Regions from separate parts of the Bradyrhizobium tunisiense genome, predicted to be linked through region 3. Evidence: predicted binding sites of a transcription regulator. Region 3 holds the regulator's gene; each other region holds the start of a gene.
What was found. The regulator PhoB, encoded in region 3, activates phosphate uptake and scavenging genes when phosphate is short. The targets are predictions, from matches to a motif close to TGTCATNNANCTGTCAT.

Region 1 (10,129 bases), on a different contig from region 3:
CGGTTGCATTTTCAAGCCCGCGCCATTGCGGGGCGTGGCCCGCAACATCCGCCTGATTCGGCGTGCGTGCCACGATATCGCGAATCACGGTCGGCCGCGGCCCGGCGCGCTTGCCGGTACTCCGCGGTCGCGCTAGGACAGGCCATGGCGGTGTTCGTATCCAGCAGACGTGTCCGGCGATGACGACCCCGGTCGCACTCACCATCGCCGGCTCCGATTCGAGCGGCGGCGCCGGCATCCAGGCCGACCTGAAGACCTTTGCCGCCCTCGGTGTCTATGGCGCTTCCGCCATCACGGCACTGACGGCGCAGAACACGCGCGGCGTCACCGGCATTCACGCCGTGCCTGCCGACTTCGTCACCGCGCAGATCGACGCGGTGTTCGCCGATCTCGAGGTCGGTGCCGTGAAGATCGGCATGGTGGCCCAGGTCGCCAGCATCGATGCGATCGCGGCGGCGCTTTCGCGCTGGAAGCCGCGGCATGTGGTGCTCGACCCCGTGATGGTGGCGACATCGGGGGACCGCCTGCTCGCGTCCGAAGCCGTCGACGCTCTGCGCACCGGGCTGATGCCGCTGGCGTCCGTGATCACGCCCAATCTGCCGGAGGCCGCGGCTCTGCTCGATGAGCCGATCGCGGCCAGCGAGGCTGAGATCGAAAAGCAGGGGCGACGCCTGCTGGCGCTCGGCTCCCGTGCGGTCCTGATCAAGGGCGGGCACGGCGAGGGCGCGGAGAGCACCGACTATCTCATCGATGCCGACACCACGATCGCGCTCGCCGCGCCCCGCGTTGCGACCCGCAACACGCATGGCACCGGCTGCTCGCTGTCGTCGGCGGTCGCGGCGGGCCTTGCCAAAGGCGAAGATCTGGAAAGCGCGGTGCGCAACGCCAAGGCCTGGATCAGCGCCGCGATCGGCGCAGCCGACCGCTTCAGCGTCGGCCACGGCCACGGCCCGATCCATCATTTCCACAAGTTCTACTGACGCAGGGCAACGCGTGAGCGCACGCCTCGTCCTTCGAGACGACCGCTTCGCTGTCTCCTCAGGATGAGGCTAGCAGCGCCGCGCCCATCGAAACTGCTGCCGCGCATTCGGTCCTCGTCCTGAGGACCCCGCCCGCGCTCAAGGGCACCCCGCCTGCCGCGCCATGTCGCCAGATTGTCGCATGCGACTGATATTCGCGGGGAGGGCGAGGCAAGGCGTGATTCGTATTTGAAGGTGCCTCAAGGGTTCAATCAGTCATCCCCCTGTCACGGGACATTGTTACAGGCTGGCGCATGGGAAGTTACGATGTGAGTGACGAGAGCCCGGAGCGGCGCTTTCGCACGTTGTTCATCTCCGACGTTCATCTCGGAGCCCGCGGTTCTCAAGCCGATCTTCTGCTCGACTTCCTGCGCTACCACGATGCCGATACCATCTATCTCGTCGGCGACATCGTCGACGGTTGGGCGCTGAAATCGAGCTGGCACTGGCCGCAATCGCACAATGACCTCGTCCAGAAGCTGCTGCGCAAGGCGCGCAAGGGCGCCAAGGTCGTCTACATCCCCGGCAATCACGACGAGTTCCTGCGCAATTACTACGGCACGCATTTCGGCGGCATCGACGTGGTCGAGAACACCGTCCACACCGGCGCGGACGGCAAGCGTTATCTCGTCATCCACGGCGACATCTTCGATCTCGTGGTGCAGAACGCGCGCTGGCTCGCTCATCTGGGCGACAAGGCCTACGACTTCGCGATCCAGATGAATCGCTTCGTCAACTTCTTCCGCCGCCTGTTCGGCGTGCGCTATTGGTCGCTGTCGCATTGGGCCAAGCAGAAGGTCAAGAACGCCGTCAACTATATCGGGGCGTTCGAGCAGGCGCTGGCCGCAGAGGCGCGGCGTCACGACGCCGACGGCGTGATCTGCGGCCACATCCACTACGCCGTGATCCGCGACGAGGCCGGCATCCGCTACATGAACTGCGGCGACTGGGTCGAGAGCTGCACCGCGCTGGTCGAGCACGACGACGGCCATTTCGAGATCATCACCTGGGCGGATCATTTGCAGAAGCCGGCAGCCGTCCCGCAGGTCGCGGCAAGAGCCGCATGATAAGGGCAGCCTGATGCGCATCCTGGTCGCGACCGACGCCTGGCACCCGCAAGTCAACGGTGTGGTTCGGACGCTGACCAAGCTCGCCGACGCCGGCAAAAGCCTCGGCGTCGAGTTCGCGTTCCTGACGCCGCAATCCTTCCGCACCTTTGCGATGCCGAGCTATCGCGACGTGCGGCTGGCGATGCCGCGCCCGGCGCGGATCGCGGAGCTGATCGAGGAAGCGCGGCCCGACAGCATCCACATCGCGACGGAAGGGCCGATCGGCCTGATGGTCCGCCGCTATTGCCGCCAGCGGAGGCTGCCGTTCACGACCAGCTTCCACACCCGCTTTCCCGAATATGTCCGCGCCCGCGTGCCGGTTCCGGGCTCGCTGATCTGGCGAGCGCTGCGCCGTTTCCACAGCGCCAGCCGCGCCGTGATGGCAGCCACGCCTGCGCTCGCCCGCGAACTGACCGAGCGCGGCTTCGACAATGTCGTGCTGTGGCCCCGCGGGGTCGACACCGATGTGTTCCATCCCCGCGCCATCGATCTCTGCCTGCCGGCGCCAGTGTTCCTGTCGGTCGGGCGCGTGGCGGTGGAGAAGAATCTCGAGGCCTTTCTCGGGCTCGATCTGCCCGGCACCAAGGTGATCGTCGGCGACGGGCCGGCGCGCGTGGCCTTGGAAGAGGCCTATCCCGATGCGATCTTCCTCGGCGAGAAGCATGGCGAGGCGTTGGCGGAAATCTATGCTGCGGCTGACGTCTTCGTGTTCCCGAGCAAGACCGACACGTTCGGCCTGGTCCTGCTGGAGGCGCTGGCAAGCGGCCTGCCGGTTGCGGCCTTCCCGGTGAAGGGCCCGCGCGACGTGATCGGCGATGCCCCGGTCGGGGCCCTGGATCACGACCTGCGCAACGCCTGTTTCGCGGCGCTCGATGTCTCCCGGCAGGACTGTGTCGCGTTCGCTGCCAATTACACCTGGGAAGCCTCGGCGAGGGCTTTCGTCGACGGCATCAGGGCGGTGGGAGCCGTGCTGCCCGGCCGGAATGGTGCGGAACAGCCCCGCTTCGTCGCCTGACCGCTCAAAATCCTCTCGCGGAGGTGTCTTGCCCGGGCCTCATTGGCCGCGATAACATTCCGCCATGACCGAACAGCTGCTCCCGATCGGCCCCGCCGACATCGATGCCGCGGCGCGCGTGATCGCACCCTATGCCATCCGCACTCCGCTGTTGTCCTTTCCCGTGCTCAACGAGCGCGTCGGTGCGAAGGTGTTCCTGAAGCCGGAGATGCTCCAGCGCACCGGCTCCTTCAAGTTCCGCGGCGCCTTCAACAAGGTGTTCTCGATTCCGCCAGACAAGCGCGCCGGCGGCGTCGTCGCGTTCTCCTCCGGCAACCACGCCCAGGGCGTGGCGGCGGCGGCCAAGATCCTCGATATGCAGGCGACCATCGTGATGCCTGCGGACGCGCCGCTGTCGAAGCGCGAACGGACCAAATCCTACGGCGCCGAGGTCGTGCTGTACGACCGCGACAAGGACGACCGCGAAGCCATCTCGCGCGGTATCGCCGAGAAGCGCGGCGCGACGCTCGTCAGGCCTTACGACGATCCCTTCGTGATCGCGGGGCAGGGCACCGCGGGCCGCGAGATCGCGGAAGACATGGCAACGCTCGGCCTCAGCCCCGACATCGTGGTGGCGCCGGCCTCCGGCGGGGGCCTGATCGCGGGCGTTGCGACCGCGATCAAGGCGCGTTATCCGCGCGCGGAAATCGTGGTGGCCGAGCCCGAAGCCTTCGACGACCACGGCCTGTCATTGACCGCCGGCCATCGTGAGCCGCACGCGCCCGCGGGCCGCACCATCTGCGATGCGCTGATGGCGCTGATCCCCGGCGAGATGACGTTTGCGATCAACAGCAAGCTGCTCGCGCGCGGCGTCACTGCGTCGGACAAGGAAGTCGGTGCGGCCGTGGCGTTCGCCTATCGCGAGCTGAAGCTCGTGGTGGAGCCCGGCGGCGCGGTCGGTCTTGCCGCGCTGCTTGCGGGACGTCTCGACGTCGCCGGCAAGAACGTCGTCATCGTGCTCTCCGGCGGCAATGTCGATGCGGATTTGTTCGCGGAGCTGGTGGCTTAGCCGTCATTCCGGGGCTCGCGAAGCGAGAGCCCGGAATCCCTTTTTCGACCGACTCTGCCGCGCAATGGATTCCGGGCCTGCGCCTTTCGGCGCATCCCGGAATGACGACGTTGGGATCTGAGATCAAGAAGGGGGCAGAGCGTCGCTGCTCTGCCCCTCTGTTGTGTGCGCCGTTCGCACGATCAGCGCATGAAGCCGCCGCGACGGTTGCCGCCGCCCATGCTCGGCGCCTGGTTCATCGACTGCCGGAAGTTGTTGTTGCTGCTGCTGACCATGCGGCTCGGCATCGTGTTGATCTGCGGACGGTGGTTCTGCACGTTGTTCTGCCCCTGCACCTTGCTCACCGGATTGTTGGTGATCTTCACGCCATCGTTGATGCGGATCGGGCGGTTCTGCGTCTGAACGTTGACCGGCTTCGACTCGATGTTCGGGCCAGGCTTGCCGACGTTCACCGGCATTGTCACGATCTTGCCGGGCCTGCCGTTATTACCATTGGGCGTGGTGTTGGTCGCAGGCAAGGTCACGATCTTGCCGCCGTCCTTGGTGCTGGTCGTGTTGGCCGGCGCGGGCAGGGTGACGATCTTGCCCGGGGTCTGCGACGGTGTGCCGTTCGGCTGGTTCTGCTGGTTGTTGTTGCCCGCCGGCAAATTGACGATCGGGCCGCCATTGCCGAGTTTGCCGTCGATAGGCTTCTGCACGAGAGGCAGGTTGCCGCCCATTTGCGGTCCACCATTACCCTGCTGCATCGGCATGTATTTCGGCTGACCGAGATTGCCGATCTTGAAGGTCGGGGCAATGTTCTGCGGCGCCAGGAACTTGGTCGCCTGCATCAAGGGGATCTGCTTCGGCTGCGCCTGCAGCTTCAGCGCGATTTGCGCATAGGGGCTGTTGCCGTAGCTGTCGTAGAAGCTCTTGTACGCCACGGGCGAGTTCACGAGAACCGCCTTGTGCCAGGCCTGCGAGAGCAGGATGTTGTTGAGCAGCCAGCGGACGTGGTCACACAGCGGGTCGTGCGGATACATCCGGATGAACTCCTGATAGTATTCCGGCCGGCCCTCGGACACGACGTAGTCATAGGCCTGGCGCGTCGAGCGGCTCGGCAGGTTTGCCGCCATCTGCACCACGGGCGCTTTCACCGGCGCGCGGTTGGCGGCGACGGCGGTGTCACCGAAGAAAGTGAAGTCGCTCGTGAGCGAGGAGCTCTCCCACGGGATCTGCGCGCCGCTGGTGGTCTGGTTCACCTGCAGGCGTACGCGCTTGAACAGCTGCTCGATCGGCACGTTGGGCTCGCGCGCGACGTTCAGAAAGGCCTGCGTGTAGGGGCTGTGGCTGCCAGTGCCGTCGAGCGCCTCGGCGCCGGGCGCGGTCGAGTAGCCGACGATCGAGCCGTTCGGCGCATCGACGATGGCCAGGCCGCGGCCGGCGTCGTTGACCTCGGGGAACGGATTGTTGCGGCAGGCATCGAGGATGACGATGCGCATGCGGCTCGGGATCGTCTCGAGCGTCGACATCACGTCGACAAGGCGCACCGAGTTGTTGACCAGCTCGGTCGGGCTGGACACTTTCGCGTCGACCGGAACCAGGTAGTTCTCACCGGCAAGCTGCACACCGTGGCCGGCATAATAGACCATCGCCACCGTGTTCGGACCGCGCGAAGCGACTTTCGCGGAGAAGTCCTGGACGACGCGGAGCATGTCGTTCTGGGTCAAATCGGTTGCCGAGACCACCTCGAAGCCGGCAGAGTTCAGGAACTGCGCCATCGATTGCGCGTCATCGTCGGGGTTGGCAAGCTGCGGCGCGTTCTTGTAGTTCGCATTGCCGATCACCAGCGCCACCCGCTGCTCGGGGCCTTGCAGCGCGGTGGGGGCAGGCTGGACCGGGGCGACCTGCGCGGAAACGGGCCCGCAGCTGAAGCCAAACAGGCTTCCCAGCAGGCTGGCCGTCATCAAAAAAGGCTTTAGGCGGAACATGGCGTGCTCCTCTGGCACTGATCTCGATGCGAGATTGGTGGCGAGGAAGCTTGGCCCCGTTCGAGCATATGCTCCGTGATCCCTGTCACCATGACGGTGGACGTGATCTGAATCACGCTTGGAACCTGCTATGGTTAGCGATCGATAACAGGAACCGCCGTCACATGCTGAAATCGATCGATCCGATCCTGACGCCCGACCTGCTCTGGCTGCTGGCCGCCATGGGCCACGGCGACGACCTCGTGGTCGTCGACGCCAACCACCCGGCCACGCACATCGCCAGCAGCACATCGTCGCAGCGCCTGATCCAGTTGCCTGGCCTGCGCATGGAGACGGTCGTCCGCGCCATCATGACGCTCTATCCGCTCGACGATTTCGATCCTGATCCGGTGCGGGTGATGATGCCGGTCGACGATCCCGACCGCGTGCCCGACGTGCAGCGCGCGGTGCTGACCGAGATTGAACGCGCCAGCGGCAGCGCCATTGCTCCCGGCAGGCTCTCACGGGCGGATTTCTATCGGGCCGCAGCGGCGGGTTTCGGCGTCGTGCAGGTCGGCGACAGCCGAGGCTATGGTTGCTTCCTGATCAGGAAGGGTGTGATCGGTTAGCTGGACCGGCGCATCAACGCCGACGGCCAGCCGATCCGGACGAGGAGACCGTCAGGACCGTTGATGCCCACTTCATACATGCCCCATTCGCGGTGACGCAACACGCCGCCGGGGCGGATGATCAGATCGTCCACGCGCGCGGCGATGGCTTCGACCTCGGGCGTGCGAATGAAGATACCAAAGGGATTGTGCTCCGGCACACGCCAAGGACCATCGCCGGCTTGCGTGAGATGAACCTCGCATCCCCAACCGCTCATGATGACATAGCCGTCATCGCCGCCCGTGCGTGTAAATCCGAGACGTTCCCAGAACGGCGTGGCGGCGGGAAGATCGTTGCTCGGAATGATCGCGAAGGCGCCGACGCGCGGGGGCTCAGACATGGGTCCATTCCGGAACTTGCAAGACATCCGCAGCACTCATGCTGCACTTTGCAACCTATCGAGAGAAGCGGATGAGCAGAAGCGGCGAAACGCCTCGCACTCGAATTTGAGTGGTCTTCTCGCATCCGCCTGTCTATTGTTCGAACCATGTCCCGCCTTGGGTGTCTATCTGTTGCCATCATCCTGTCGCTGCTGCCCGCCACAGCGCCCGCTGCGTCAAACAAGCCGCCTAAGCCGGTCTGGAAAGGCTACGGCTTCCTGCCGGGTTATCGGCAGCCGCTGAGCAACAGCATTCCGCTCTACAAGCAGAAGGACGCGATGCGCCGAATGTCGCGCGCCGATCGACGCCATTGGTACATCGACCCGGTTCCGCAATATTACGGATGGGACGGCGAGTGGCGCTATTTCGGCCGTCCCGGCTTCAACGGCGGCCGCTACAATGGCGGCAGCTTTGGCCCGTGCTGGACGCGGACCCCGATCGGGGCGGTGTGGAATTGCGGGTGATCGAGTTAGCGAACGGTAGTTAGTTCGTCATTGCGAGGAGAGAAGCGACGAAGCAATCCAGAGCGTTTCCGCGGAGGGATTCTGGATTGCTTCGCTGCGCTCGCAATGACGATGTGGCGAGAATGCACGCGCCGCATCTCGCTCTCGTGCCCCGGACGCAGCGCAGCTTCTCTCTGGCGATGCGAAGCATCGTCAGGTTCGACGGTGCGCTGCTGAGCCGAGGCCCATGTCGCAGTAGAACTCGTGGCTCCTGGGTCCCGGATCTGCGCTTCGCTTGTCCGGGACATGAGAGTGAATACGCGTTACGAGAAGAACGCGATCTTCTCGGCCTGTGTCATGCGGCGGATCGGCGCGAGCGGGTCATTTGCCGGCGCGCGGGGCTTTTGCAGGATGCCGCTGGCGAGGATGGTGGCGCCGAGCGAGGGCTCGGACGAGGACAGAGGCGAGGGCGCGGTCAGCGTCGTGGCCGGCGCCGCGGCGAAGGTGGCACTGGCTGCCATCGCCGGGGCCTGCTGCTCCATCACTTCGGCGGCGGCCTCCGCAATGGCGTCGGTGAGGCGCGCAAGCGAGTCCATTGCGATCGGTGCGTCCGCCGGGTGCTCTTCCACGACTGGGGCGGCAATCGGCTCGGATGCGATCGGCTCGGCATGCTCGGCGGCGACGGGCGCTATGGCCTCCGCTGGCATCGGCTCTGGAACGGCCGCGTCCATCTCGATCGGCGCGATGATCTCGTCGAACTCCGGATCGGGCGCGGCCATCTCGAGCGCGATGGCCTCGAGCACGGCGTCGTCCTCGGCCTGCGCCGCAGCGTCGAGCGCTGGTGCGTCAGCGGCATTGGAGTTGGCCTCTTCGGCGAAGGCGGCAGTGTTCGCGACCGGCTCTTCAAACGCGACGGCTTCGGGCGAGGTATCTTCCGGCGCGACATGATCGAGCGCGGCGTTTTCGACGGGGATCTCGCTTTCAGCCGCAATCTCCGACGCGACGGCCGCTTCCATTGCCTGCTCGGCGGCGGCGAACGCTTCGGTGGCGATGGCCGCTTCAACGGCGGCCTCGGGCTCGGCCGCGACGTCCTGCGGGGGCTCCGTGAAAGCCACGGGGGCTTCGCTGGCCATCGCTGCGGCTGCGGTCGCGGCAGGCGCGGTCTCGGCAGGCGGAGCTTCAGCGGCGGATGAGGGCGCCTCCTGCACCGGAGCCGGGGCAGCCGCCTGTTTCGTTGCGCCGCCCTCGGTCTGGTCGACCCGATCCTTCAGCAGATCGAAGGCAATCCTGAGCTCGACACGGGGATCGATCGCCTGGACCTGTCCGCAGGCGGCCTCGATCGAGGCGAGCTGCGAATCAATGAGGTCGCAGATTCGCCCGTCGGCGCCGATCTCGCGCCAGCGCCAGGAGATCTCCTTGATGATGCGCACCCCGCGCGGGATCGCCGCCAGGCTGGCCTCGATCGCCGTGGGGTCGAACGCGGCGATCGCGATCGTCTCGGCTTCGCGGATGGCGCGGCGGATCTCGACCAACGCTTCCGGCAGGCGGTCTTCGACGACGGGTTGTCGCTGCGCCGCAAGGGTTTCTTCGATTCTGGCGACCGCGTCCAACACCATGCTCGTGTCGGCATTGCGGTTGCGCTTGGCGTATTCGCCGAGGAACCAGCGGCCGCGCGCGGTCTCCATGAAGGCTTCGCGGATCGCGTCGTAATCCTGCTCGTTCGGCTCGGCCGCGCGGGCAGACATGGGCGAGAGGGCGAATGCTTCGTTGGCCATGACAATCTCGTCGCGCAAATCAGTACGCGTTACTGTAACGATCACCACGATATCGGCCGAATCGCAATTGGTTTGATGGCAGGCGAATCACAAATCCCCATCGCAGCGGCACAAAAGCGACGATTCGCCGTGGGTCTTGCGGTGTTCTATTCGGCCGTCTTCGCGGTCTCGGGCACGCATCTGCCGTTCTTTCCGGTGTGGCTGAAGGCTATCGGCATCGACGCGGCCTGGATCGGCCTCATCAACGCGCTGCCGGCGATCACGCGCTTCACCACGCTGCCGCAAGTGACCGCCTTTGCCGAAAAGCGGCATGCCATCCGCGCCGCGATGATGGTGTCGGTGCTGGCGACGGCGATCGGATTTGCGGCCGTCGGCCTGCAGCAGCACCCGCTGGCGCTGTTCCTGATCTATGCGCTGACCTGCATGATGTGGACCCCGACGATGCCGCTGACCGATGCCTATGCACTGCGCGGCGTCGCCCGTTACGGGCTCGATTACGGACCCCTGCGGCTGTGGGGCTCGGCGGCCTTCGCCGCCGGCTCGCTCGCCTGCGGCTATCTGATCGACAGCATCGCGGCGCGCGATCTGATCTGGATCATCGTTGCATGGGCGGTCGTTGCGGTCGCAGCCAGCCTGCTGCTTCAGCCGCTCGACGACATCAGGCGGAAGACCGCCGCGGCGCGTGCCGACACGGCATTGCTGCGCGATGCCGGCTTCTGGGC
Region 2 (10,129 bases), on a different contig from region 3:
CAGAGATCGGGCTGGAAGCTCGGGACCGGCGCAAAGCCGGTCGCCTTCATGATGTCGCGTCCGGCCACCGTTGACGGCTGCGCATAGCAATCCGCATTGTGAAACCTTAGCTGTCGCAGATGCGCCGCGGCCTTGCCGAGACCGGCGATGCCGCGCCCCGTCGCCGCGATCGCCCAGATGTAGATGGCGGCGACGTCTTCCTTCGCGGAAGCGAGATAGTGCGTCTCGGGCGCGGTGAGGCAGATCTCGTCGAGGAGCAGCGCATCGTGCCCGCGGTCATTGAGAAACAGGAAGGCCATGCCGCCGACGAGATTGCCCTTCCGGCTGAACGTCAGGATGCTCTGGGGATCGAACGTGTAGTATCGCGCAAGCGCGGCTGCCCCGATCTGGACGCCCGGCACCAGCCGGTGCGCCATCTGCGAAAGCGCGGCAATTTCGGAAAATTGCGCGCAGCGGACATCGACATCCGGGCTCAGCGGCAAAGCATCGAAATCATGCCTTGCGGCAAACGAGCCCCTTTCCATAGCCATTTCACGCCTCTATCGTCCGAGGCTTTCGTGCCCCGCTATGCCAATGAGCTTAGCGGCTGGGGATCAGGAGTATGCAACAGTTATTGCACCGGGGTGCTGCGATGATGCAGCACCGTGAAGAAGCCCTGGATGCGTCCTGGGACGATTTGAAGCTGTTTTTAGCGTGCGCAAAGTATAAAAGTTTTCGCAACGCCGCCGAGGAGCTCGGGCTCACCTCCACCACGTTGATGCGGCGGATCGACCGGCTGGAAGAGAGCATCGGCTGCAAGCTGTTCCTGCGCGACCAGAGCGGGCTCACGCTCAGCGATGAAGGCACCGCGATGATCGCGGACGTGACGCATATGGAGCGTCATGCCTTCAACGTCTTCCGCCGCGCCTCGCGATCGTCCAACGACACCTCGGGCACCGTGCGTGTCGCGGTGACGGAGGGCCCCGGCAACTTCTGGATCCTGCCGCGACTGATCGACTTCCAGAAGACCTACCGCAGGATCACCGTCGATTTGCGCTGTGCGATGGAGCAGGCCGACGTCGCACGGCTTGAATCGGACATCGCGATCCAGCTCGAGCCGCCGACCAATCCCGACCTGATCGTCGCCAAGCTCGGCCGCCTGCACATCTATCCCTTCGTCTCCAAGGAGTACGAAAGCCTCTACGGCGTGCCGGCGTCGCTGGCCGAGCTGAAGGACCATCGCATCATCAAGCAGAGCGCCCCGCAGGTCGACGACGGCGCCTATGCCCGCGTGCTCGGACTGAAGTCGCTCGACGGCATCGTCGGGATCAAGACCAATTCCTCGGTCGGCGTGCTCTACGCCGTCGAGCGCGGTGCCGGCATCGGCTTTCTGCCGACGGTCTCGATCGCGCTCGGCGCGCCGCTTGTTGCCGTCGATCTCGGCGTGAGCCACCATGCCGATCTCTGGCTCACCTATCACAAGGAATTTCGAACCTCCGAGCGCCACAAGATCGTGGTCGACTGGCTGAAGAAGATCTTCGATCCCAAGACCTATCCGTGCTTCCGCGACGAGTTCATCCATCCGAATGCACTGGTGCCGATGATGACCGCCGCGCGCGAGGGGTTTGGATTGACGGGGTATGTCGCGGCGACGCCGGCTTAGAGCGTTTTCGAGCGACGCGGACACCGGTTCGCGTCAAGAAAACGCGTCAAAACAATAATCCAGGCGAGCTTCAGCTCACCATTTGTATTCGAAGCCGACCATGCCCTGGTGCGACGTCAGTTCGTTGCGGAACTTGCCGTCGTAATTGACGTAGAGCCGCGCCACGCTGGTCAGGTTGAGCGAAGCCGAGGCGCCGGCATCCGCGCCATAGCGGCTCTCGCCGATGCCGGGAACGACGATGCTCTGAGTTCCCAGGCTGACCTGGATCGATCCAAGGTCCTGGTGGAAATTGTCGACGAACTTGCCGTAGGCCGACAGGTCCAGGATTTTCTGATCGATGATGAAGTAGCGGCCGATCTCGGCCCCTATCATCACGCGCGCGCGAGAGAGCGCCGTCGAGCCGACGTTGAGCGGGTCGAGACCGCCGGCCTCCTGGAACGCCGCGCTGGTGGCACGCACATATTCCAGCGCGCCCTTGGGCACGATGCGCATCTGATCCTTGGTCCAGTAATAGCTGATCTCGGTCAGCGCGCCGTCGACCGCGGCGCGATATCCTGCGGTCGCAAGGCCAAGGCCAGTGTCGCGGCTGGAGCGGACCTTGCCGAAACCGTGCACCACGGCGAAGGCCCAGGTCCAGGGACCTTTGTCGACGGAGCCGCTGAAGCCGATCTGGGTCAGATCGAGTGTCGCCGACTGGAGCGCCAGCGGCACGTCGACGTCGGTGTGGCTCTGGTCGACCGAAAAGCCGAGATTGACGCCGGGCGCAACGCGCGCGCCAAAGCCGGCGACGCCGCCGAAAGTCCTGCGCTTGTCGCCGACGAAATCGCCTTGCGCATCCGTTCGCACCGAGATGCCGTAGCCCTCGAACCAGGTGCGATAGCGCGGATCTTCCGTCGCCGCCGATGCGCCGCCGCCGCCGGGATTGGTCCGGAACGCCCGATTGACGCCGCCGGATGCTTGGTTGCCGAGCCGCTCCAGGAAGTTGGAGCCGAGATTGAGCATGCTGTTGCCGGCCGACTGGTCGTAATTGATCGAGGTCGGCGACGGAATCGGTGTCGGCGACGGCGTGGGCGTCGGGGTCGGCGTGGGGGGCGTGGGGCTTTGCGCGAAGACTGGCGATGCGGCCGACATCGTCGCGACGATCGCAAACGCCATCGCGATCGCTGCCACGGCCCTGCCGACGCGGTCGAGCCCGATCATCTGCCGTGTTTCGGAGGGCTGCGAGGTGCAGCACATGACGACTCATCCCAAAGCGGAGGGCGCCCGCAAAAATACAACACGAGCGGCTCGCACATGCGGCGATTTGTGCTGAACTGCCACGGAGGGTCAACCGGTTGGCTCGTTGTCACTGCGCCTATTGCCCTCGATTGTGGTTCCGCGGCCACAGGTCGCAAATAGCAGGTGGTGGTCCCCCGCCCCCATCTTGAAAATTACGCGCAGCTTGCTAACGGGCGATTTTCATGTTGCAATATCGGCCACAATCGGAATTGGCCGCGCTGCTGTGTGTTTTGCGACATTGAGCCTCAAGACTCGAACAGACTTCCGGAAGCCCGTTTGTGGCGTGGCACGCGAAAAGCGGCCGCGTCTTTTTTATATCTAGTGGAGGAGACTAGCGATGCCGCAAAAGGGCACCGTCAAATGGTTCAACCCGACCAAGGGCTATGGGTTCATCAAGCCGAACGGCAGCGACAAGGACGTGTTCGTCCACATCTCCGCCGTCGAGCGTGCCGGACTCTCCACCCTCAATGAGAACCAGGTGGTTGAATACGACCTCGTGGAGAACCGCGGCAAAGCATCCGCGGAGAACCTCAAGGTCTCCTGATTTCTCTCAAGGCTGAGACGCGAGAGATCATGACGTTGCCCCCGGCTCTGCCGGGGGATTTTGTTTTGGAAAGACCGCCGCGAGGACAGCGCTTCAGCGCACCACCGGCGCAACCAGAAAATTCTCCGACGCCGCGCTTCCTTCCGTCCTGCACACATCGCCCTCGATCCGGACCTTGCCGGTCGCAAGCAGCCGCAACGCCTCGGGATAGATGCGGTGCTCGACTTCGAGGATGCGCTCGGACAGCGTGTCTCCCGTGTCGTGGTCGCTGACGGGCACCGCGCCCTGCATCACGATCGGGCCGGCATCGGTCTCGGGGATGACGAAGTGCACCGTCGCGCCGGATAGTTTGACGCCGGCGCGCAAGGCCTGGCCGTGCGGGTCGAGGCCGGGGAAGGATGGCAGCAGCGAGGGATGGATGTTGAGCATCCGCCCGTACCAGGCCCAGGTGAACTCGGCCGTGAACAGGCGCATGAAGCCGCCGAGACAAATCAGCTCGATGCCGTGCTGGTCGAGCGCCGCCTGCAGCAGCTTCTCGAAGCCGGCGCGGTCCTTGCCGAACGGCTTGCTCTCGATCACCAGCGTGTTCACGCCGGCCGCCTTGGCGCGCTCGAGCCCGAGCGCATCGGTCTTGTTCGAGATGACGAGCGAGATCTCGGCCGGAAAATCCGCAGCAGCGGCTGCCTTGATCAGCGCGGCCATGTTGGAGCCGCGGCCGGAGATCAGGATGGCGACGCGGCGCTTCATCACAGCGCCAGTCATTACAGTGCCATGTCGAGGTGGCCGTTATAGACGACGCGGTGCTCGCCGTCGGCCGGGATCACCGTGCCGAGCTGCACCACCGTCTCGCCGGCGTCGGTGAAGACCTCGATCACCTTGTCGACCTTGTCCGGTTCGACGATCGCGATCATGCCGATGCCGCAATTGAACGTGCGCAGCATCTCCAGCTCGGCGATGCCGGCCTGCGCCGCCAGCCATTTGAACACCGGCAGCACCGGCAGGCGCGCAAGGTCGATGCCGACGCCGAGGGTCTTCGGCAGCACGCGCGGAATGTTGTCGGTGAAGCCGCCGCCGGTGATGTGGGCGAGCCCCTTCACCGCGCCGGTCTCGCGGATCGCGCGCAGGCACGATTTGACGTAGAGCTTCGTCGGCGTCAGCAGCGCGCCGCCGAGCGTCATCACGGGCGCGAACGGCGCCTGCGCCTCGAAGCCGAGGCCGGATTGCTCCACAATCTTGCGCACCAGCGAGAAGCCGTTGGAATGCACGCCCGACGAAGCGAGGCCAATCACGGCATCGCCTGCGGCGATGTCCTTGCGCGGCAAGAGCGTACCCCGCTCCGCGGCGCCGACGGCAAAGCCGCCGAGATCGTAATCGCCATCCTTGTACAGGCCCGGCATCTCGGCGGTCTCGCCGCCGATCAGGGCGCAGCCGGATTCGCGGCAGCCCTCCGCGACGCCCGCGACGATCGCGGCCGTGGCCTCGGGGTCGAGCTTGCCGCAGGCGAAATAGTCGAGAAAGAACAGCGGCTCGGCGCCCTGCACCACGAGGTCGTTGACGCTCATGGCCACAAGGTCGATGCCGATCCCGCCGTGCAGCCCGGTCTCGATCGCGATCTTGACCTTGGTGCCGACGCCATCGGTCGCGGCGACCAGGACGGGATCCTTGAAACCGGCCGCCTTGAGGTCGAACAGGCCGCCGAATCCGCCGATCTCGGCGTCGGCGCCGGGCCGTGCGGTGGCGCGCACCATCGGCTTGATCAGGTCGACCAGGCGGTTGCCCGCATCGATATCGACGCCTGAATCGGCGTAAGTGAGGCCGTTTTTTCGGTCGGTCATGCCCGATTTCCAGTGGGTTTGCGGCTGGTTACGTCGAATTCCGGGGACGCGCAATGGCTCGCATGGCGCCCCGCCGTATACTATGTAGAGATATCAACCGGTTCAGCCTCCCGAGGGGCCGGATTCGAGGTCAGACCGGGTGCCGGGAAGCGCTTTCGTGAGTATTCCAAATATCATTACCCTGGGCCGCATCATGCTGGTCCCGATCATCGTCTGGGCCATCGTGTCGAGCCAAATGGAGGTGGCGTTTGCCGTCTTCCTGATCGCCGGTATCAGCGATGCCGTCGACGGTTTCCTGGCCAAGCGCTTCAACATGACGAGCGAGCTCGGTGCCCTGCTCGATCCGCTCGCGGACAAGGCGCTGCTGGTCTCGATCTACATGGCGCTGGGAATCTGGGGCGCAATTCCGCGCTGGATCGTGATCCTGGTGGTGTCGCGCGACATCATGATCGTCGCCGCCGTGATCGTATCCTGGCTGTTCGACCGGCCCGTCGAGATGAAGCCGTCGAAGGTGTCCAAGCTCAACACCGTGGTACAAGTGGCGTTCGCCGCCCTTGTACTGGCGGCGCTTGCCTTCGGCTTCAAGCCGGCTCCTTATGATATCATCCTGATGGGTCTCGTCACGGTCTTCACGCTCTCCTCGGTGTCGCTCTATCTGGTCGAGTGGCTGCGGCACATGAGTACGATCGAGGCCAAGTAGCACGATCGAAGCCAAATGAGAGGGGATGCGGCCCCGCAAAAGGCCAACTCCCGCTCGTTGAAGGCGAATCCTTTCCAACAAGCCGGCGCGCCGGCATGGAGCAAAGCAAGCGTGCCAGGCCGCGTCCATCCCCGACAATTGGCGTTTTCGCTTCCGCACGCGGAGAGCCTCAGCCGGGACAATTTCCTTGAAGGCCCCGCCAACGCGGCCGGTCTCGGCCTGATCGAGAGCTGGCCGGAATGGCCGAACCGGATCATGTGGCTCGCCGGTCCGGAAGGAAGCGGCAAGAGCCATCTCGCCGCGATCTGGGCCGAGGTATCAGGTGCCCGCTCGACCGCGGCCAACGCACTGACCGCCACAAGCGTTCCGGGCGCGCTCGCCACCGGCGCGCTGGTCGTCGAGGACCTCAGGGCCGGGGAATTCGACGAACGCGCCCTCTTCCACCTGATGAACCTTGCCCGCGAGGACGGCGTCTACGTTCTCTTCACCGGACGCGAGGGGCCGGCCTCGCTGGAGATCGAGCTGCGCGACCTGCGCTCGCGCCTGCGCGCCGTGCCCGTGGTCGCGTTGCTGCCGCCCGACGACCAGCTCTTCCGCGGCCTGATCGTCAAATTCTGCGCCGACCGCCAGCTCGCCGTGGACGAGAGCGTGGTCGGCTACCTCGCCACCCGCCTGGAGCGGTCTTCAGCCGCCGCCCGCCGGGCCGTGGAACTGCTCGACGGTGAAGCCCTGCGGCTCGGCCGCCCCGTCACAAGGGCGCTGGCCGCCGAACTCTTGCGGGACGCCTGATCGGTTGCGGGCTCCAGAGCGGCTTGACGCCGCGAAGCGGCGGAACATCAATGTCATCGAAACGTCATCGCGCTAACACATGCTTCCGCCGGTTTTGCGCGTAAGTCGCAAATTGGGGCGAACTGGATGGACCGACTTCTGATGGACTCTGCGCAAGCTATTGAAGTTAAAGAGAAAGAGCCTGAGGCCGAGGGCTTGCCGGCGATCGCCTCCAGCCCCGAGCGATTCATCAACCGCGAGCTCTCCTGGCTGCATTTCAACCGCCGCGTCCTGGAGGAATCGGTCAATCCCAGCCACCCGATGCTCGAGCGGGTGCGATTCCTGTCGATTTCAGCGAATAACCTCGACGAATTCTTCATGGTCCGGGTCGCCGGCATCAAGGCTCAGGTGCGCGAGGGCATTGCCGAACGCAGCCCCGACGGCCTGACCCCGTCCGAGCAGCTCGCGCTGATCAACCGCACCGTCTCCGAACTCGCCTCCGACCAGCAGGCGATCTGGCGCGACCTGCGCAGCACGCTGGCCGATGTCGGCATCGTGCTGGTCGAGGGCAAGGAAGTCACCAAGGCGGAGCGGACCTGGATCGAGGACTACTTCCTCAGCAACGTGTTCCCGCTGCTGACGCCGCTGGCGATCGATCCGGCCCACCCCTTCCCGTTCATCCCGAGCCTCGGCTTCACCATCGCGCTCCAGCTCACGCGCGCCGCCGACGGCAAGCAGATGAACGCGCTGATCCGCATGCCCGGCAAGATCGACCGCTTCATCCGCCTGCCGGCTGACGGCAAGGTCGTCCGGCTGATCTCGCTGGAGCAGGCGACCGCGCTGTTCATCAACCGCCTGTTTCCCGGCTACAACCTGCACGGCCAGGGCGCCTTCCGCATCATCCGCGACTCCGAGCTCGAAATCGAGGAAGAGGCGGAAGACCTCGTCCGCCTGTTCGAGACCGCGCTGAAGCGCCGCCGTCGCGGATCGGTGATCCGGCTCGAGATCGACGCCAAGATGCCGGAGGAGCTGCGCAGCTTCGTGCAACACGCGCTCTCGGCCGCCGACGACGAGGTGTTCCTGGTCGACGGCGTGCTCGCCATGAACGAGCTCTCGCAGCTCACCCGCCTCGACCGGCCAGATCTCGAATTCACGCCCTACGTGCCGCGCCACCCCGAGCGCGTGCGCGAGCACGGCGGCGACATCTTTGCCGCGATCCGGCAGAAGGACCTCGTCGTCCATCACCCCTACGAATCCTTCGACGTGGTGGTGCAGTTCCTGCAGCAGGCCACGCGCGATCCCGATGTCGTCGCGATCAAGCAGACGCTCTACCGCACCTCCAACAACTCCCCGATCGTGCGCGCGCTGGCGGAAGCCGCCGAGGCCGGCAAGTCCGTCACGGCCTTGATCGAATTGAAGGCGCGCTTCGACGAGGAAGCCAACATCCGCTGGGCACGCGACCTCGAACGCGCCGGCGTGCAGGTCGTCTATGGCTTCCTCGAGCTGAAGACTCACGCAAAGCTCTCGATGGTGGTGCGCCGCGAGGGCGGCAGCCTCACGACTTACGTCCACACCGGCACCGGCAACTATCACCCGGTCACCGCACGCATCTACACCGACCTCTCCTACTTCACCTCCGACCCGACCATCGGCCGCGATGCCGCGCGCGTGTTCAATTTCATCACCGGCTATGCCGCACCGAGCGATCTGGAAAAGATGGCGGTGTCGCCGTTGACCTTGCGCAAGCGCATCATCGAGCACATCCAGGGCGAGACCGCGCATGCGCGGCACGGTCGCCACGGCGCGGTCTGGATGAAGATGAATGCGCTGGTCGACCCCGATATCATCGACGCGCTCTACGAGGCCTCCCAGGCCGGCGTGCAGGTCGAGCTCGTGGTGCGCGGAATCTGTTGCCTGCGCCCCGGCATTCCCGGCCTGTCGGAGAACATCCGCGTCAAGTCGATCATCGGACGCTTCCTGGAACACGGCCGAATCTACTGCTTCGGCATGGGCCAGGGCCTGCCGAGCGCCAAAGCGGCTGTGTATATCTCGTCCGCCGACATGATGCCGCGCAACCTCGACCGCCGTGTCGAGGTGCTGTGTCCGCTGCAAAATCCGACGGTGCATCAGCAGGTTCTCGAACAGATCATGGTCGCCAACCTGAAGGACAATGAGCAGAGCTGGCAATTGTTGCCGGACGGGTCCTCAACGCGTATGAAGACCGCGAAGGGCGAGGAGCCCTTCAATGTCCACAACTACTTCATGACAAATCCGAGTCTGTCTGGCCGTGGAAAGTCGCTCAAGGAATCCTCGCCGCGTCGTCTCACGCGCCGGAACGAACGCCATCCATCCTGATCGGGGATTTCCGACGTGAAGAGGCCGCGCAAGCGCGGCTCGAGCGTCGCTGTCATCGACATCGGTTCCAACTCGGTCCGTCTCGTCGTCTACGAGGGGCTGACGCGTAGCCTCATTCCGATCTTCAACGAGAAGACGCTGTGCGGCCTCGGGCGCGAGGTGCAGAGCACCGGCCTGCTCGCCCCCGACGCCGTCGACAAGGCGCTGACTTCGCTGAAGCGATTCCGCGCATTGTGCCGCGTGATGCAGGTCGGACGCGTGTTCGCGATTGCCACCGCCGCCTGCCGCGACGCTTCCAACGGCCCCGATTTCATCGCCAAGGCCGAGCGCATCTGCGCCGTGAAGATCGAAATCCTGTCCGGTCCGCGCGAGGCGCGGCTGTCGGCGCTCGGCGTGATCTCGGGCATCCACCATCCCGACGGCATCGTCGGCGACCTCGGCGGCGGGTCGCTCGAATTGATCGACGTGCGCAAGAACAGCGTGCGCAGCGGCGTGACGCTGCCGCTCGGCGGGCTTGCGCTGCAGGATCTCGCGCACAAATCACTCAAGCGCGCCGACCGCATCGTGCGCGAGGCGCTCGACGGAGTGCCGCAGCTCGCCGCGGGCCGCGGCCGCACGTTCTACGCGGTCGGCGGCACCTGGCGCGCGCTCGCGCGCATTCACATCATCCAGAGCGGCTATCCGCTCCAGGTGATGCACGGTTATTCGATTTCCGCAGTTGAAGCGCTCGATTTCTCGCGTCGGCTCCGGCGCCTCGCGGCCGCGGACATGCTCGCGGACATCGAGAGCGTTGCGGACGCCCGCCGCCCGCTCCTCACCTATGCGGCGCTGGTGCTCGAGCACATCATCCGGGTGGCGAAGCCGAAGACGATCGTGTTCTCGACCTTCGGCGTGCGCGAGGGCCTGCTGCACGAGAAGCTGCCGGAGGCGGAACGCAACAAGGACGGCCTGACCTGCGCTGCCGAAGAGCTGAACCAGTTGCTGTCACGCTCGGCCAAGCACGCCCA
Region 3 (10,129 bases):
GCTTGATCCTGTCATCCGACTGTCACGAAACCTTCGTAAAAGCACAGCCGACCGCTCCTAAAGGGGGCGGCGTGGGGAGCGCGATCGGGCGCGGATGGCGCTTCGCTCCCCTGTATGGAGACCAGCATGAATTTCCTCAAAACGATCGTTGCAGCCGGCTTGGTCGCCGCGTCGGCGACGGCGGCCTTTGCCGCCGACATCACCGGTGCAGGTGCGACGTTCCCGTTCCCGCTCTATTCCAAATGGGCTGACGCCTACAAGAAAGAGACCGGCAATGGTCTGAACTACCAGTCGATTGGCTCAGGCGGCGGCATCAAGCAGATCCAGGCCAAGACCGTGACCTTCGGCGCCAGCGATATGCCCCTCAAGCCTGAGCAACTCGAGAAGGACGGCATGATTCAATGGCCGCAGGCGATGGGTGCATTGGTGCCCGTCCTGAATCTCGAGGGAATCAAGCCGGGCGAGCTGGTCTTCTCCGGCGAGCTGCTGGGCGACATCTACCTGGGCAAGGTCAAGACGTGGAATGACCCGGCGATCGCCAAGCTCAATCCCAATGTGAAGCTCCCCTCGGATGCCATCACCGTCGTGCGCCGGTCGGACGGCTCCGGCACGACGTTCATCTGGACCGATTTTCTTTCGAAATCCAATGCCGAGTGGAAGACGAAGGCCGGTGCCGGTACTGCGGTCGAGTGGCCGACGGGTGTTGGCGCCAAAGGCAATGAAGGCGTCGCAGGCAATGTCAGCCAGACCAAGAACTCGATCGGTTACGTCGAGTATGCCTATGCCAAGCAGAACAAGCTGACCTACGGCGCAATGATCAACAAGGCTGGCAAGACCGTGCAGCCGACCGTCGGGGCCTTCCAGGCTGCGGCTGCCAACGCTGATTGGGCTGGATCCAAGAACTACTATGTGATCCTGACCGACCAGCCGGGCGAAGCATCGTGGCCGATTACCGGCGCGACCTTCATCCTGATGCACAAGGATGCGACCGACAAGGCGGCGTCCCAGGAGGCCATCAAGTTCTTCAAGTGGGCCTTCGAGAAGGGCGACAAGATGGCCGAAGAGCTGGACTACATCCCGATGCCCGACACGGTCGTGAAGCAGATCGAGAAGACCTGGGCTGCCGAGATCAAGAGCTAACGCGCTCTTGTCCCGGGCACGGCCCGGGACCCTAAGAGACCTGCGCTCCGGATCTGCATCGCGTCGCATCCGGGGCGCAAGACCAGCAACAAGACCGACAGCAAGCGTATATAAAACGGGCACAGGGGATCGGCGTGGCAGAGATGGCCGTTCAGAGCGATGTAATCGACGATGCCGGACCGTATGACCGCGCCAAGGCCTTGAGCGCGTTCAAGCTCGGCGACGTCACTTTCTACTGGATCACGCGGCTGAGCGCGATCTCGGTGCTGTTGATCCTCGGCGGCATCATCATTTCGCTGGTCGTCGGGGCGTTCCCGGCGATGAAGGAATACGGCGTGTCGTTCCTGTGGACGCAGCGCTGGGCGCCGTCGGCCGATCCGCCCGTGCTCGGCGCGCTCGGGCCGATGTACGGCACGCTCGTCACCTCCTTCATCGCGATGCTGATCGCCATTCCGGTCGGTCTCGGCATTGCGATCTTTCTCACCGAGCTCTGTCCGCAATGGCTGCGCCGGCCGATCGGCATGGCGGTCGAGCTGCTCGCCGGAATTCCCTCGATCATCTACGGCATGTGGGGCTTCTTCGTGCTGGGCCCGTTCCTGGCCAACAGCTTCCAGCCCTTCATGATCAGCGTCTTCGACGGCGTTCCCGTCCTCGGGGCGATCTTCGCAGGTCCCCCGTCCTATCTCAGCACGTTCAACGCCGCGCTGATCCTCGCCATCATGGTGCTGCCCTTCATCACCTCGATCTCGGTCGACGTGTTCAAGACGGTGCCGCCGGTGCTGAAGGAAGCCGCCTACGGCGTCGGCTGCACCACCTGGGAAGTCGTTCGCAGCGTGGTGATCCCCTACACCCGGGTCGGCATCATCGGCGGCGTCATGCTGGCGCTGGGCCGCGCGCTCGGCGAGACCATGGCCGTGACGTTCATCATCGGCAATTCGTTCCGCATCTCCTCGTCGATCTTCGCGCCCGGCACCACGATCTCGGCGGCGATCGCCTCCGAGTTCGCCGAGAGCGACGGCCTACACCAGTCCGGCCTGATCCTGCTCGGCCTGTTGCTGTTCGTGTTGACGTTCTTCGTGCTGGCCGCAGCGCGGCTGATGCTGATGCGGCTGGACAAGAAAGCGGGGAACTGACGTCATGGCCCTCAATCCGATCTATTCGCGCCGCCGCCGCAAGGACATCGTCATCCGCGGGCTCTGCATCGCCGCGGCCGCCTTCGGCGTCACCTGGCTCGCGCTGATCCTGATCACGCTGCTCTACAACGGCCTGGCTGGCCTGAACCTCCAGGTCTTCACCGCCGACACGCCGCCGCCCGGCTCGACCGAAGGCGGCCTGCGCAACGCCATCGTCGGCTCGATCATCATGACCGTGCTCGGCGTCGGCATCGGCGCGCCGCTCGGCCTGTTCGCCGGCACCTATCTTGCCGAGTACGGCCGCAACGACAGGCTGACTTCGGTGATCCGCTTCATCAACGACATCCTCTTGTCGGCGCCCTCGATCATCATCGGCCTGTTCATCTATGGCACGGTGGTGGTGCCGATGCGCGGCTTCTCGGCGCTCGCGGGAGCGCTGGCACTCGCGGTCATCGTCATCCCGGTCGTGGTGCGCACCACGGAGGACATGCTGCTGCTGGTGCCGAATCCGTTGCGCGAAGCCGCCAGCGCATTGGGCCTCCCGCGTTCGCTGGTGATCAAGCGCATCGCCTATCGCGCGGCACGCGCGGGCCTCATCACCGGCGTGCTGCTCGCCACCGCCCGCGTCGCCGGCGAGACCGCGCCGCTGCTGTTCACCGCGCTGTCGAACCAGTTCTTCAGCCTCGGCCTGGACAAGACGATGGCCAACCTGCCGGTCACCATCAACAATTTCGTCCAGAGCCCCTACGCCTATTGGAAGCAGCTCGCCTGGAGCGGCGCGCTGCTGATCACCCTGACCGTGCTTGCCCTGAACATTGGCGCGCGCATCATCGGCGCCGAGAGGACTGCAAAATGAGTGAAATGTCTGTTTCCGTGAGCGCGCCGACCGTTCATCCCGGCTCGCAGCCGCTGCCCGAGGCACCCGCCAAGGTCACCGCGCGCAACCTCAACTTCTACTACGGCGAGCACCACGCGCTGAAGAACATCAATCTGGCGCTCGGCACCAACCGCGTCACGGCCTTCATTGGCCCGTCCGGTTGCGGCAAGTCGACCCTGCTGCGCATCTTCAACCGGATGTATGATCTCTATCCGGGCCAGCGCGCCACCGGCCAGCTGATGCTCGACCAGACCAACATCCTCGACCCCCGGCTCGACCTCAATCTGCTGCGCGCCCGGGTCGGCATGGTGTTCCAGAAGCCGACGCCGTTCCCGATGACGATCTACGAGAACATCGCCTTCGGCATCCGTCTCTACGAGAAGATCTCGAAGTCCGAGATGGACGGCCGCGTCGAGAAGGCGCTGCGCGGCGGCGCGCTGTGGAACGAGGTCAAGGACAAGCTCAACGCCTCCGGCCTGTCGCTCTCCGGCGGCCAGCAGCAGCGCCTGTGCATTGCCCGCACCGTCGCGGTGCGGCCCGAGGTGATCCTGTTCGACGAGCCCTGCTCGGCGCTGGACCCGATCTCGACCGCCAAGGTCGAGGAGCTGATCCAGGAGCTGTCCGAGAACTACACGATCGCAATCGTCACCCACAACATGCAGCAGGCGGCGCGCGTCTCCGACAAGACCGCCTTCATGTATCTCGGCGAGCTGATCGAGTTCGACGACACCAGCAAGATCTTCACGTCGCCGACCGACCGGCGCACGCAGGATTACATCACCGGCCGGTTCGGCTGAGGAGACGGGACATGGGTACTGAACATACCGCAAAGGCTTTCGACACCGACCTCCAGGAGCTCACCCGACTGGTCGCCGAGATGGGCGGCATCGCCGAGCGCATGATCGTCGAATCCGTCGACGCGCTGATCCGCCGCGACGTCGCGCTCGGCCAGCGCGTCGTCACCATCGACACCGAACTCGACGCGCTGCAGAAGAAGATCGAGGAGCGCGCCGTGCTCACCATCGCCCGCCGTCAGCCGATGGCGGTCGATCTGCGCGAGATCGTCGGCGCCATGCGCGTTGCGACCGACCTCGAGCGCATCGGCGACCTCGCCAAGAACATGGGCAAGCGCGTCGCCGCGCTGGAGACGGATTTCCATCCGCTGAAACTGTTCCGCGGCCTGGAGCACATGACCGACCTCGTTCAGCAGCAGGTCAAGTCGGTGCTGGACGCCTACGCCGCGCACGATCTGCCGGCGGCGATGGCGGTGTGGAAGGGCGACGAGGAAGTCGACGCGATCTGCACCTCGCTGTTCCGCGAGCTCCTCACCTACATGATGGAGGATCCGCGCAACATCTCGTTCTGCATCCATCTGATGTTCTGCGCCAAGAACATCGAGCGGATCGGCGACCACGCCACCAACATCGCCGAGACCGTGTTCTACATGATCGAGGGCCAGGCGATCACCGACAAGCGGCCGAAGGGGGACATGACCAACTTCGCCACGACGATCCCGAATAGCTGAAGACCTCAAGGAGCGACGACACCATGGGCGCACGCATTATGGTGGTTGAGGACGAGGAAGCTCTCACCGAGCTTCTTCGCTACAACCTCGAAGGCGACGGCTATGACGTCGAGACGGTCATGCGCGGCGACGACGCCGACACCCGCCTCAAGGAGCACATTCCCGACCTGATCGTGCTCGACTGGATGCTGCCCGGCCTGTCGGGCATCGAGCTGTGCCGCCGCCTGCGCACCCGTCCCGAGACCAAGCAACTGCCGATCATCATGCTCACCGCGCGCGGCGAGGAGAGCGAGCGCGTACGTGGCCTTGCGACCGGCGCCGACGACTACATCGTGAAGCCGTTCTCCGTGCCGGAGCTCCTGGCGCGCGTGAAGGGCCTCCTGCGGCGCGCCAGTCCCGAGCGGCTAGCCACCGTGCTCGCCTATGGCGACATCGAGCTCGACCGCGACAAGCGCCGCGTGGCGCGCTCGGGCCGGCCGATCGATCTCGGACCGACCGAATACCGGCTGCTGGAGTTCTTCCTGGAGCATCCCGGCCGCGTGTTCTCGCGCGAGCAGCTGCTCGACAGCGTCTGGGGCCGCGACATCTACATCGACGAGCGCACCGTCGACGTCCATATCGGCCGCCTGCGCAAGCTGCTCAATCTCGGCCGCGAGCAGGACCCGATCCGCACCGTCCGCGGCGCGGGCTATGCGCTCGATGATCGCTTCGCGAAGGCGGAGCAGACGTAAGGGGTTCTGGGAAATTCTGGCGACACACTCAGTGTCGTCCCGGACAAGCGAAGCGCTGATCCGGGACCCATAACCACAGGGCGTGGTTTGGCGAAGACTCGGAGTGACCGTCTAGCGCAACATCTGCGCCCTGTGGTTATGGCTCCCCGCGTTCGCGGGGACGACACCGAGTTGGTTGAGGCGCCGTCGCGCTACGGCAGCCGTCGTTGCAGTCAGCAAATCAGCTAACTTACCGCGTGCTCGGCTTGGCCGGTGCACGACGGCGGTCCGCTGCGGGCTGATACGCCACGCGCGAGTGCTGGGCGCAATAGGGCAGGCCGGAGAGCGCCTTGCCGCCGCAGAAGAAGAAATCCGGGCTCGAGGGATCGCCGACCGGCCAGTGGCAGGTCGCCTCGTTCAGCTCCAGCAGCGACAGCCGCTGGCTCATCGGCACCACGTTGTCGTAGGTGACCGGTTCGGCCTCCACTTCGACCTCGAAGGCCTGCGCCAGCGCGGTGTTGCCGCGCGCAATGGGGCGGGTCACCCGCATCATGTGCTGCGCGGGACGCGCCTTGCGCGGCCGGGGTGCTGCCGATGAAGGGCTTTTGGCACGGCCGGACAGACCGAGCCTGTGCACTTTGCCGATCACGGCATTGCGGGTCACATTGCCGAGCTCTGCTGCGATCTGGCTGGCCGAAAGTCCGGCCTCCCAGAGCTTTTTCAGCTGCTCGACGCGATCATCGGACCAGGTCAAAACCGTCATTGCACCCTTTCCCTCGCTGCCGGCCAACCATCCTGGGGCCTTGCAGCGAATGCCTAAGCCTTCAAAAACCCGTGTCGTCAGAATCCCTTAAGGCTCGCCGGGCGCGCCACTGACGCCCGAACGTTTACGCCGGTACATGAGGACTCTTGGGATCAGAACCGCTGCACGAGATGTCGTATCTGACAATCCAAACGCTACAATATGGCGTGACTCCCGCGCAAGAGTCCGCCGACTCGCTTCCACATGTTCCGTGGTGAAAACCCGCGAAACCGGCACCGCAAGACTACGGATTCAGCGTTTCCCGAGGCTTTCCCAGCGGCATTGACACCCGTCTTGCCAGGCATAAGATAGTTGCGCGTGCCGCCCTTAAAAGGCGGCACGTTTCGTTTTCCGGGCCGGTCGATGGTGCGTTGCCCAATGCGCGCGTCACACCGTCCGCAACATTCAAGTGGCCGTCATGACTAACAGCGCAGCGCCGCATTTGCTCCCCGTTTTCGCCAGGGCCGACCTCGGTTTCGAACGCGGCGAAGGCTGCTGGCTGATCGCGACCAATGGCGAGCGCTATCTCGATTTCACCTCGGGCGTCGCCGTGAATGCGCTCGGCCATTGCCACCCGCATCTAACCAAGGCGCTGCAGGAGCAGGCGACGAAGCTGTGGCACATGTCGAACTTGTTCCAGAGCCCGGACGGCGAGAAGCTCGCCGTGCGCCTGTGCAACGAGAGCTTCGCGGACTTCGTGTTCTTCTGCAATTCCGGCGCCGAAGCGCTGGAGGGCGTGATCAAGCTGGTCCGCCATCATCACTTCTCCAAGGGCCATCCCGAGCGCTACCGCATCATCACCTTCGAAGGCGCCTTCCATGGCCGCACCCTGGCGACCCTCGCAGCGACCGGCTCTGCGAAATATCTCGAAGGTTTCGGCCCGCCGATGGATGGTTTCGACCAGGTCCCGCATGGTGACCTCGACGCCGTCAAGAAGGCGATCGGGCCCGACACCGCCGGCATCCTGATCGAGCCGATCCAGGGCGAGGGCGGCGTGCGCGCGGCGACGCCTGCCTTCCTCAAGGCGCTGCGCCAGCTCTGCGACGACAAGGGCCTGCTGCTCGCCTTCGACGAGGTGCAGACCGGCATGGGCCGCACTGGGGATCTCTTCGCCTATCGCCGCACCGGCGTTACACCCGACGTGATGTCGCTGGCCAAGGCGCTCGGCGGCGGCTTCCCGATCGGCGCGGTGCTGGCGACGGCGGAAGCGGCTTCCGGCATGGGACCCGGTTCGCACGGCTCGACCTTCGGTGGCAATCCGCTGGCGATCTCGGCGGCCAACGCCGTGCTCGACGTCATGCTCGAGCCCGGCTTCTTCGACCACGTGCAGAAAATGTCGCTGCTGCTCAAGCAGAAGCTCGCCTCCGTGATCGACCGTCACCCCGATGTCGTCAGCGAAGTGCGCGGCGAGGGCCTCCTGGTCGGCATCAAGGCGGTGGTGCCGTCGGGCGATCTCGTGGCTGCCTTGCGTGGTGAAAAGCTGCTCACCGTCGGCGCGGGCGACAATGTCGTGCGCTTCCTGCCGCCTCTGATCGTCACTGAAGCCGAGATCGAGGACAGCGTCGTCAGGCTCGAGCGCGCCTGCGCTGCGATCTCGTCCAGCCAGACCAAGCGGGCGGCAAGCTGATGAGCAAGTCGCCGAAACATTTCCTCGACATCAACGAGCTCCCGCTCTCGGAGCTCAAGCGCATGCTCGCCGCATCCTCCGCCATGAAGGCGAAGCAGAAGGCGCAGCAGCCGGTCAAGCCGCTCGAAGGCAAGACGCTGGCGATGATCTTCGAGCGTCCCTCGACGCGGACGCGGGTGTCGTTCGACGTCGCCATGCGCCAGCTCGGCGGCGAGCCCATCATGCTCACCGGCGCCGAGATGCAGCTCGGGCGCGGCGAGACCATCGCCGACACCGCGCGCGTGCTGTCGCGCTACGTCGACGCCATCATGATCCGCATCCTCAATCACGAGGCGCTGCTGGAGCTTGCGGCCAACGCCACCGTGCCCGTCATCAACGGCCTGACGCGGCGCTCGCATCCCTGCCAGGTGATGGCCGACCTCATGACCTATGAGGAGCATCGCGGCCCGATCGAGGGCAAGACGGTCGCCTGGACCGGCGACGACAACAACGTGCTGGCCTCCTGGGCCCACGCCGCCGAGCGCTTCAAGTTCCAGCTCAACGTCGCAACGCCGCCCGAGCTCGCGCCGAAAAAGGCGATGCGCGACTTCATCAAGACGACCGGCGCGCCGATCGTGCTCGGCACCGATCCGGAAGCCGCCGTGCGCGGCGCCGATTGCGTCGTCACCGACACCTGGGTGTCGATGGGCGACAAGGAGGGCGAGCACCGCCACAACGTGCTCAAGCCCTACCAGGTCAACGGCAAGCTGATGTCGCTGGCCAAGCCCGACGCGCTGTTCATGCACTGCCTGCCCGCCCATCGCGGCGAGGAGGTCACCGATGAAGTGATCGACGGCCCGCAATCGGTCGTGTTCGACGAGGCCGAAAACCGCCTGCACGCGCAGAAGGGGATTTTGGCCTGGTGCTTTGATGCGGTGAAGTAATCCGTGGCGAGGGCGACCGCGCCACCCTCCGCCGTCGTCCCGGACAAGCGCGCCAAAAGCGCGCGACGATCCGGGACCCATAGCCACAGGACGTGATTTGGCGAGGACTCGCGGTTGCCAGCTCGCGCCACACCTGACCCTGTGGGTATGGATCCCGGATCAGCGCTCGCTTGTCCGGGACGACACCGAGTTTGCTGTAGCGATGTGCAACCCACTCGCATCCGGAACACGCCGTCCCGCGCCCCCTTCCATTTCCCGACCTCCGACCCCAGATAGACCGCCATGGTTTCCCAATCTCCTGACATGAAAGCCGGGCCCGAAGGCCCGGTCCGCGCACCATCGGCGGTTTCGATCGATGACGCCGTGCTGCCCTACGAGGTCGATGCGCTCGACGTGCGCGGTCGCCTGGTGCGGCTTGGCCCGGCGCTCGACGAGATCCTGACCAAGCACGACTATCCCGCGCCGGTCGGCAAGCTGCTCGGCGAGGCTATCGTGCTGACGACGCTGCTCGGCACGGCGCTGAAATTCGACGGCCGCTTCATTCTGCAGGCCCAGACCGACGGCCCGGTGTCGTTCCTGGTCGTCGACTACATGGCGCCGGATCGCCTGCGCGCCTATGCGCGCTTTGACGCCGCGCGTCTCGGCGAGGCCAGGGAATCTGGCATGAATTCCGGCGCGCTGCTCGGCCGCGGTCATCTCGCCATGACCATCGACCAGGGGCCCGACATGAGCCGCTACCAGGGCCTCGTCGCGCTCGATGGCGGCAGCCTGGAGGACGCCGCCCACGAATATTTCCTGCGCTCCGAGCAGATCCCGACGCGCGTGCGCCTCGCGGTCGGCGAGGAGTGGCGCTCAAGCGACGGCGGCAAGCATCGCTGGCGCGCCGGCGGCATGCTGATGCAGTTTCTGCCGAAGGCGCCGGAGCGCGCTCGGCAGGCCGATCTGCATCCCGGCGACGCCCCGGATGGCGTCGAGGTGCACAGCGTCACTGAAGACGACGCGTGGGTCGAAGCGCGCTCGCTGATCGAGACGGTCGAAGACGTCGAGCTGATCGATCCCGAGCTCTCCGGCGAACGCCTGCTGTTCCGCCTGTTCCACGAGCGCGGCGTGCGCGTGTTCAAGCCACAGGTCCTCAAGGCGCAGTGCTCGTGCTCGCGCAATGCCGTCGCCTCGATGCTCAAGAGCTTCTCGCCCGACGATCGCGCCGCGATGGTCAAGGACGACAAGGTCGTCGTCACCTGCGAGTTCTGCAGCTCGGTGTACGATTTCACGCCGGATGAAGCGGGTGTCGAAGACGCGTAGCGAGCTCGCGTAGGGTGGGCAAAGCGACTTGTCCGCCGTAGCTCGAAGAGCGAAGGCGGAAGCGGGCCCACGTCCCTGAAATCGTGAAAG

Region 1: the regulator PhoB is predicted to act here: its motif matches at 1,234-1,250, upstream of ACFDR6_RS27645 (UDP-2,3-diacylglucosamine diphosphatase).
Region 2: the regulator PhoB is predicted to act here: its motif matches at 6,840-6,856, upstream of ACFDR6_RS10090 (RNA degradosome polyphosphate kinase).

What each region holds. Positions count from the first base shown of each region.
Region 1 covers NZ_JBHLEV010000007.1:270,202-280,330, forward strand. The annotation lists gene thiD (bifunctional hydroxymethylpyrimidine kinase/phosphomethylpyrimidine kinase) at 180-980, shown strand; gene ACFDR6_RS27645 (UDP-2,3-diacylglucosamine diphosphatase) at 1,274-2,086, shown strand; gene ACFDR6_RS27650 (glycosyltransferase family 4 protein) at 2,100-3,143, shown strand; gene ACFDR6_RS27655 (threonine/serine dehydratase family protein) at 3,208-4,191, shown strand; gene ACFDR6_RS27660 (caspase family protein) at 4,374-6,161, opposite strand; gene ACFDR6_RS27665 (RbsD/FucU family protein) at 6,326-6,769, shown strand; gene ACFDR6_RS27670 (VOC family protein) at 6,766-7,149, opposite strand; gene ACFDR6_RS27675 (hypothetical protein) at 7,297-7,653, shown strand; gene ACFDR6_RS27680 (hypothetical protein) at 7,956-9,407, opposite strand; gene ACFDR6_RS27685 (MFS transporter) at 9,483-10,129, shown strand, end outside.
Region 2 covers NZ_JBHLEV010000002.1:579,464-589,592, reverse strand. The annotation lists gene ACFDR6_RS10130 (hypothetical protein) at 1-530, opposite strand, end outside; gene ACFDR6_RS10125 (LysR family transcriptional regulator) at 602-1,642, shown strand; gene ACFDR6_RS10120 (autotransporter outer membrane beta-barrel domain-containing protein) at 1,718-2,878, opposite strand; gene ACFDR6_RS10115 (cold-shock protein) at 3,258-3,464, shown strand; gene purN (phosphoribosylglycinamide formyltransferase) at 3,558-4,211, opposite strand; gene purM (phosphoribosylformylglycinamidine cyclo-ligase) at 4,226-5,299, opposite strand; gene ACFDR6_RS10100 (CDP-alcohol phosphatidyltransferase family protein) at 5,457-5,999, shown strand; gene ACFDR6_RS10095 (P-loop NTPase family protein) at 6,111-6,788, shown strand; gene ACFDR6_RS10090 (RNA degradosome polyphosphate kinase) at 6,930-9,122, shown strand; gene ppx (exopolyphosphatase) at 9,138-10,129, shown strand, end outside.
Region 3 covers NZ_JBHLEV010000001.1:838,678-848,806, reverse strand. The annotation lists gene pstS (phosphate ABC transporter substrate-binding protein PstS) at 127-1,140, shown strand; gene pstC (phosphate ABC transporter permease subunit PstC) at 1,284-2,273, shown strand; gene pstA (phosphate ABC transporter permease PstA) at 2,278-3,129, shown strand; gene pstB (phosphate ABC transporter ATP-binding protein PstB) at 3,126-3,947, shown strand; gene phoU (phosphate signaling complex protein PhoU) at 3,959-4,675, shown strand; gene phoB (phosphate regulon transcriptional regulator PhoB) at 4,699-5,406, shown strand; gene ACFDR6_RS04040 (GcrA family cell cycle regulator) at 5,636-6,148, opposite strand; gene ACFDR6_RS04035 (aspartate aminotransferase family protein) at 6,606-7,814, shown strand; gene argF (ornithine carbamoyltransferase) at 7,814-8,737, shown strand; gene ACFDR6_RS04025 (Hsp33 family molecular chaperone) at 9,020-10,039, shown strand.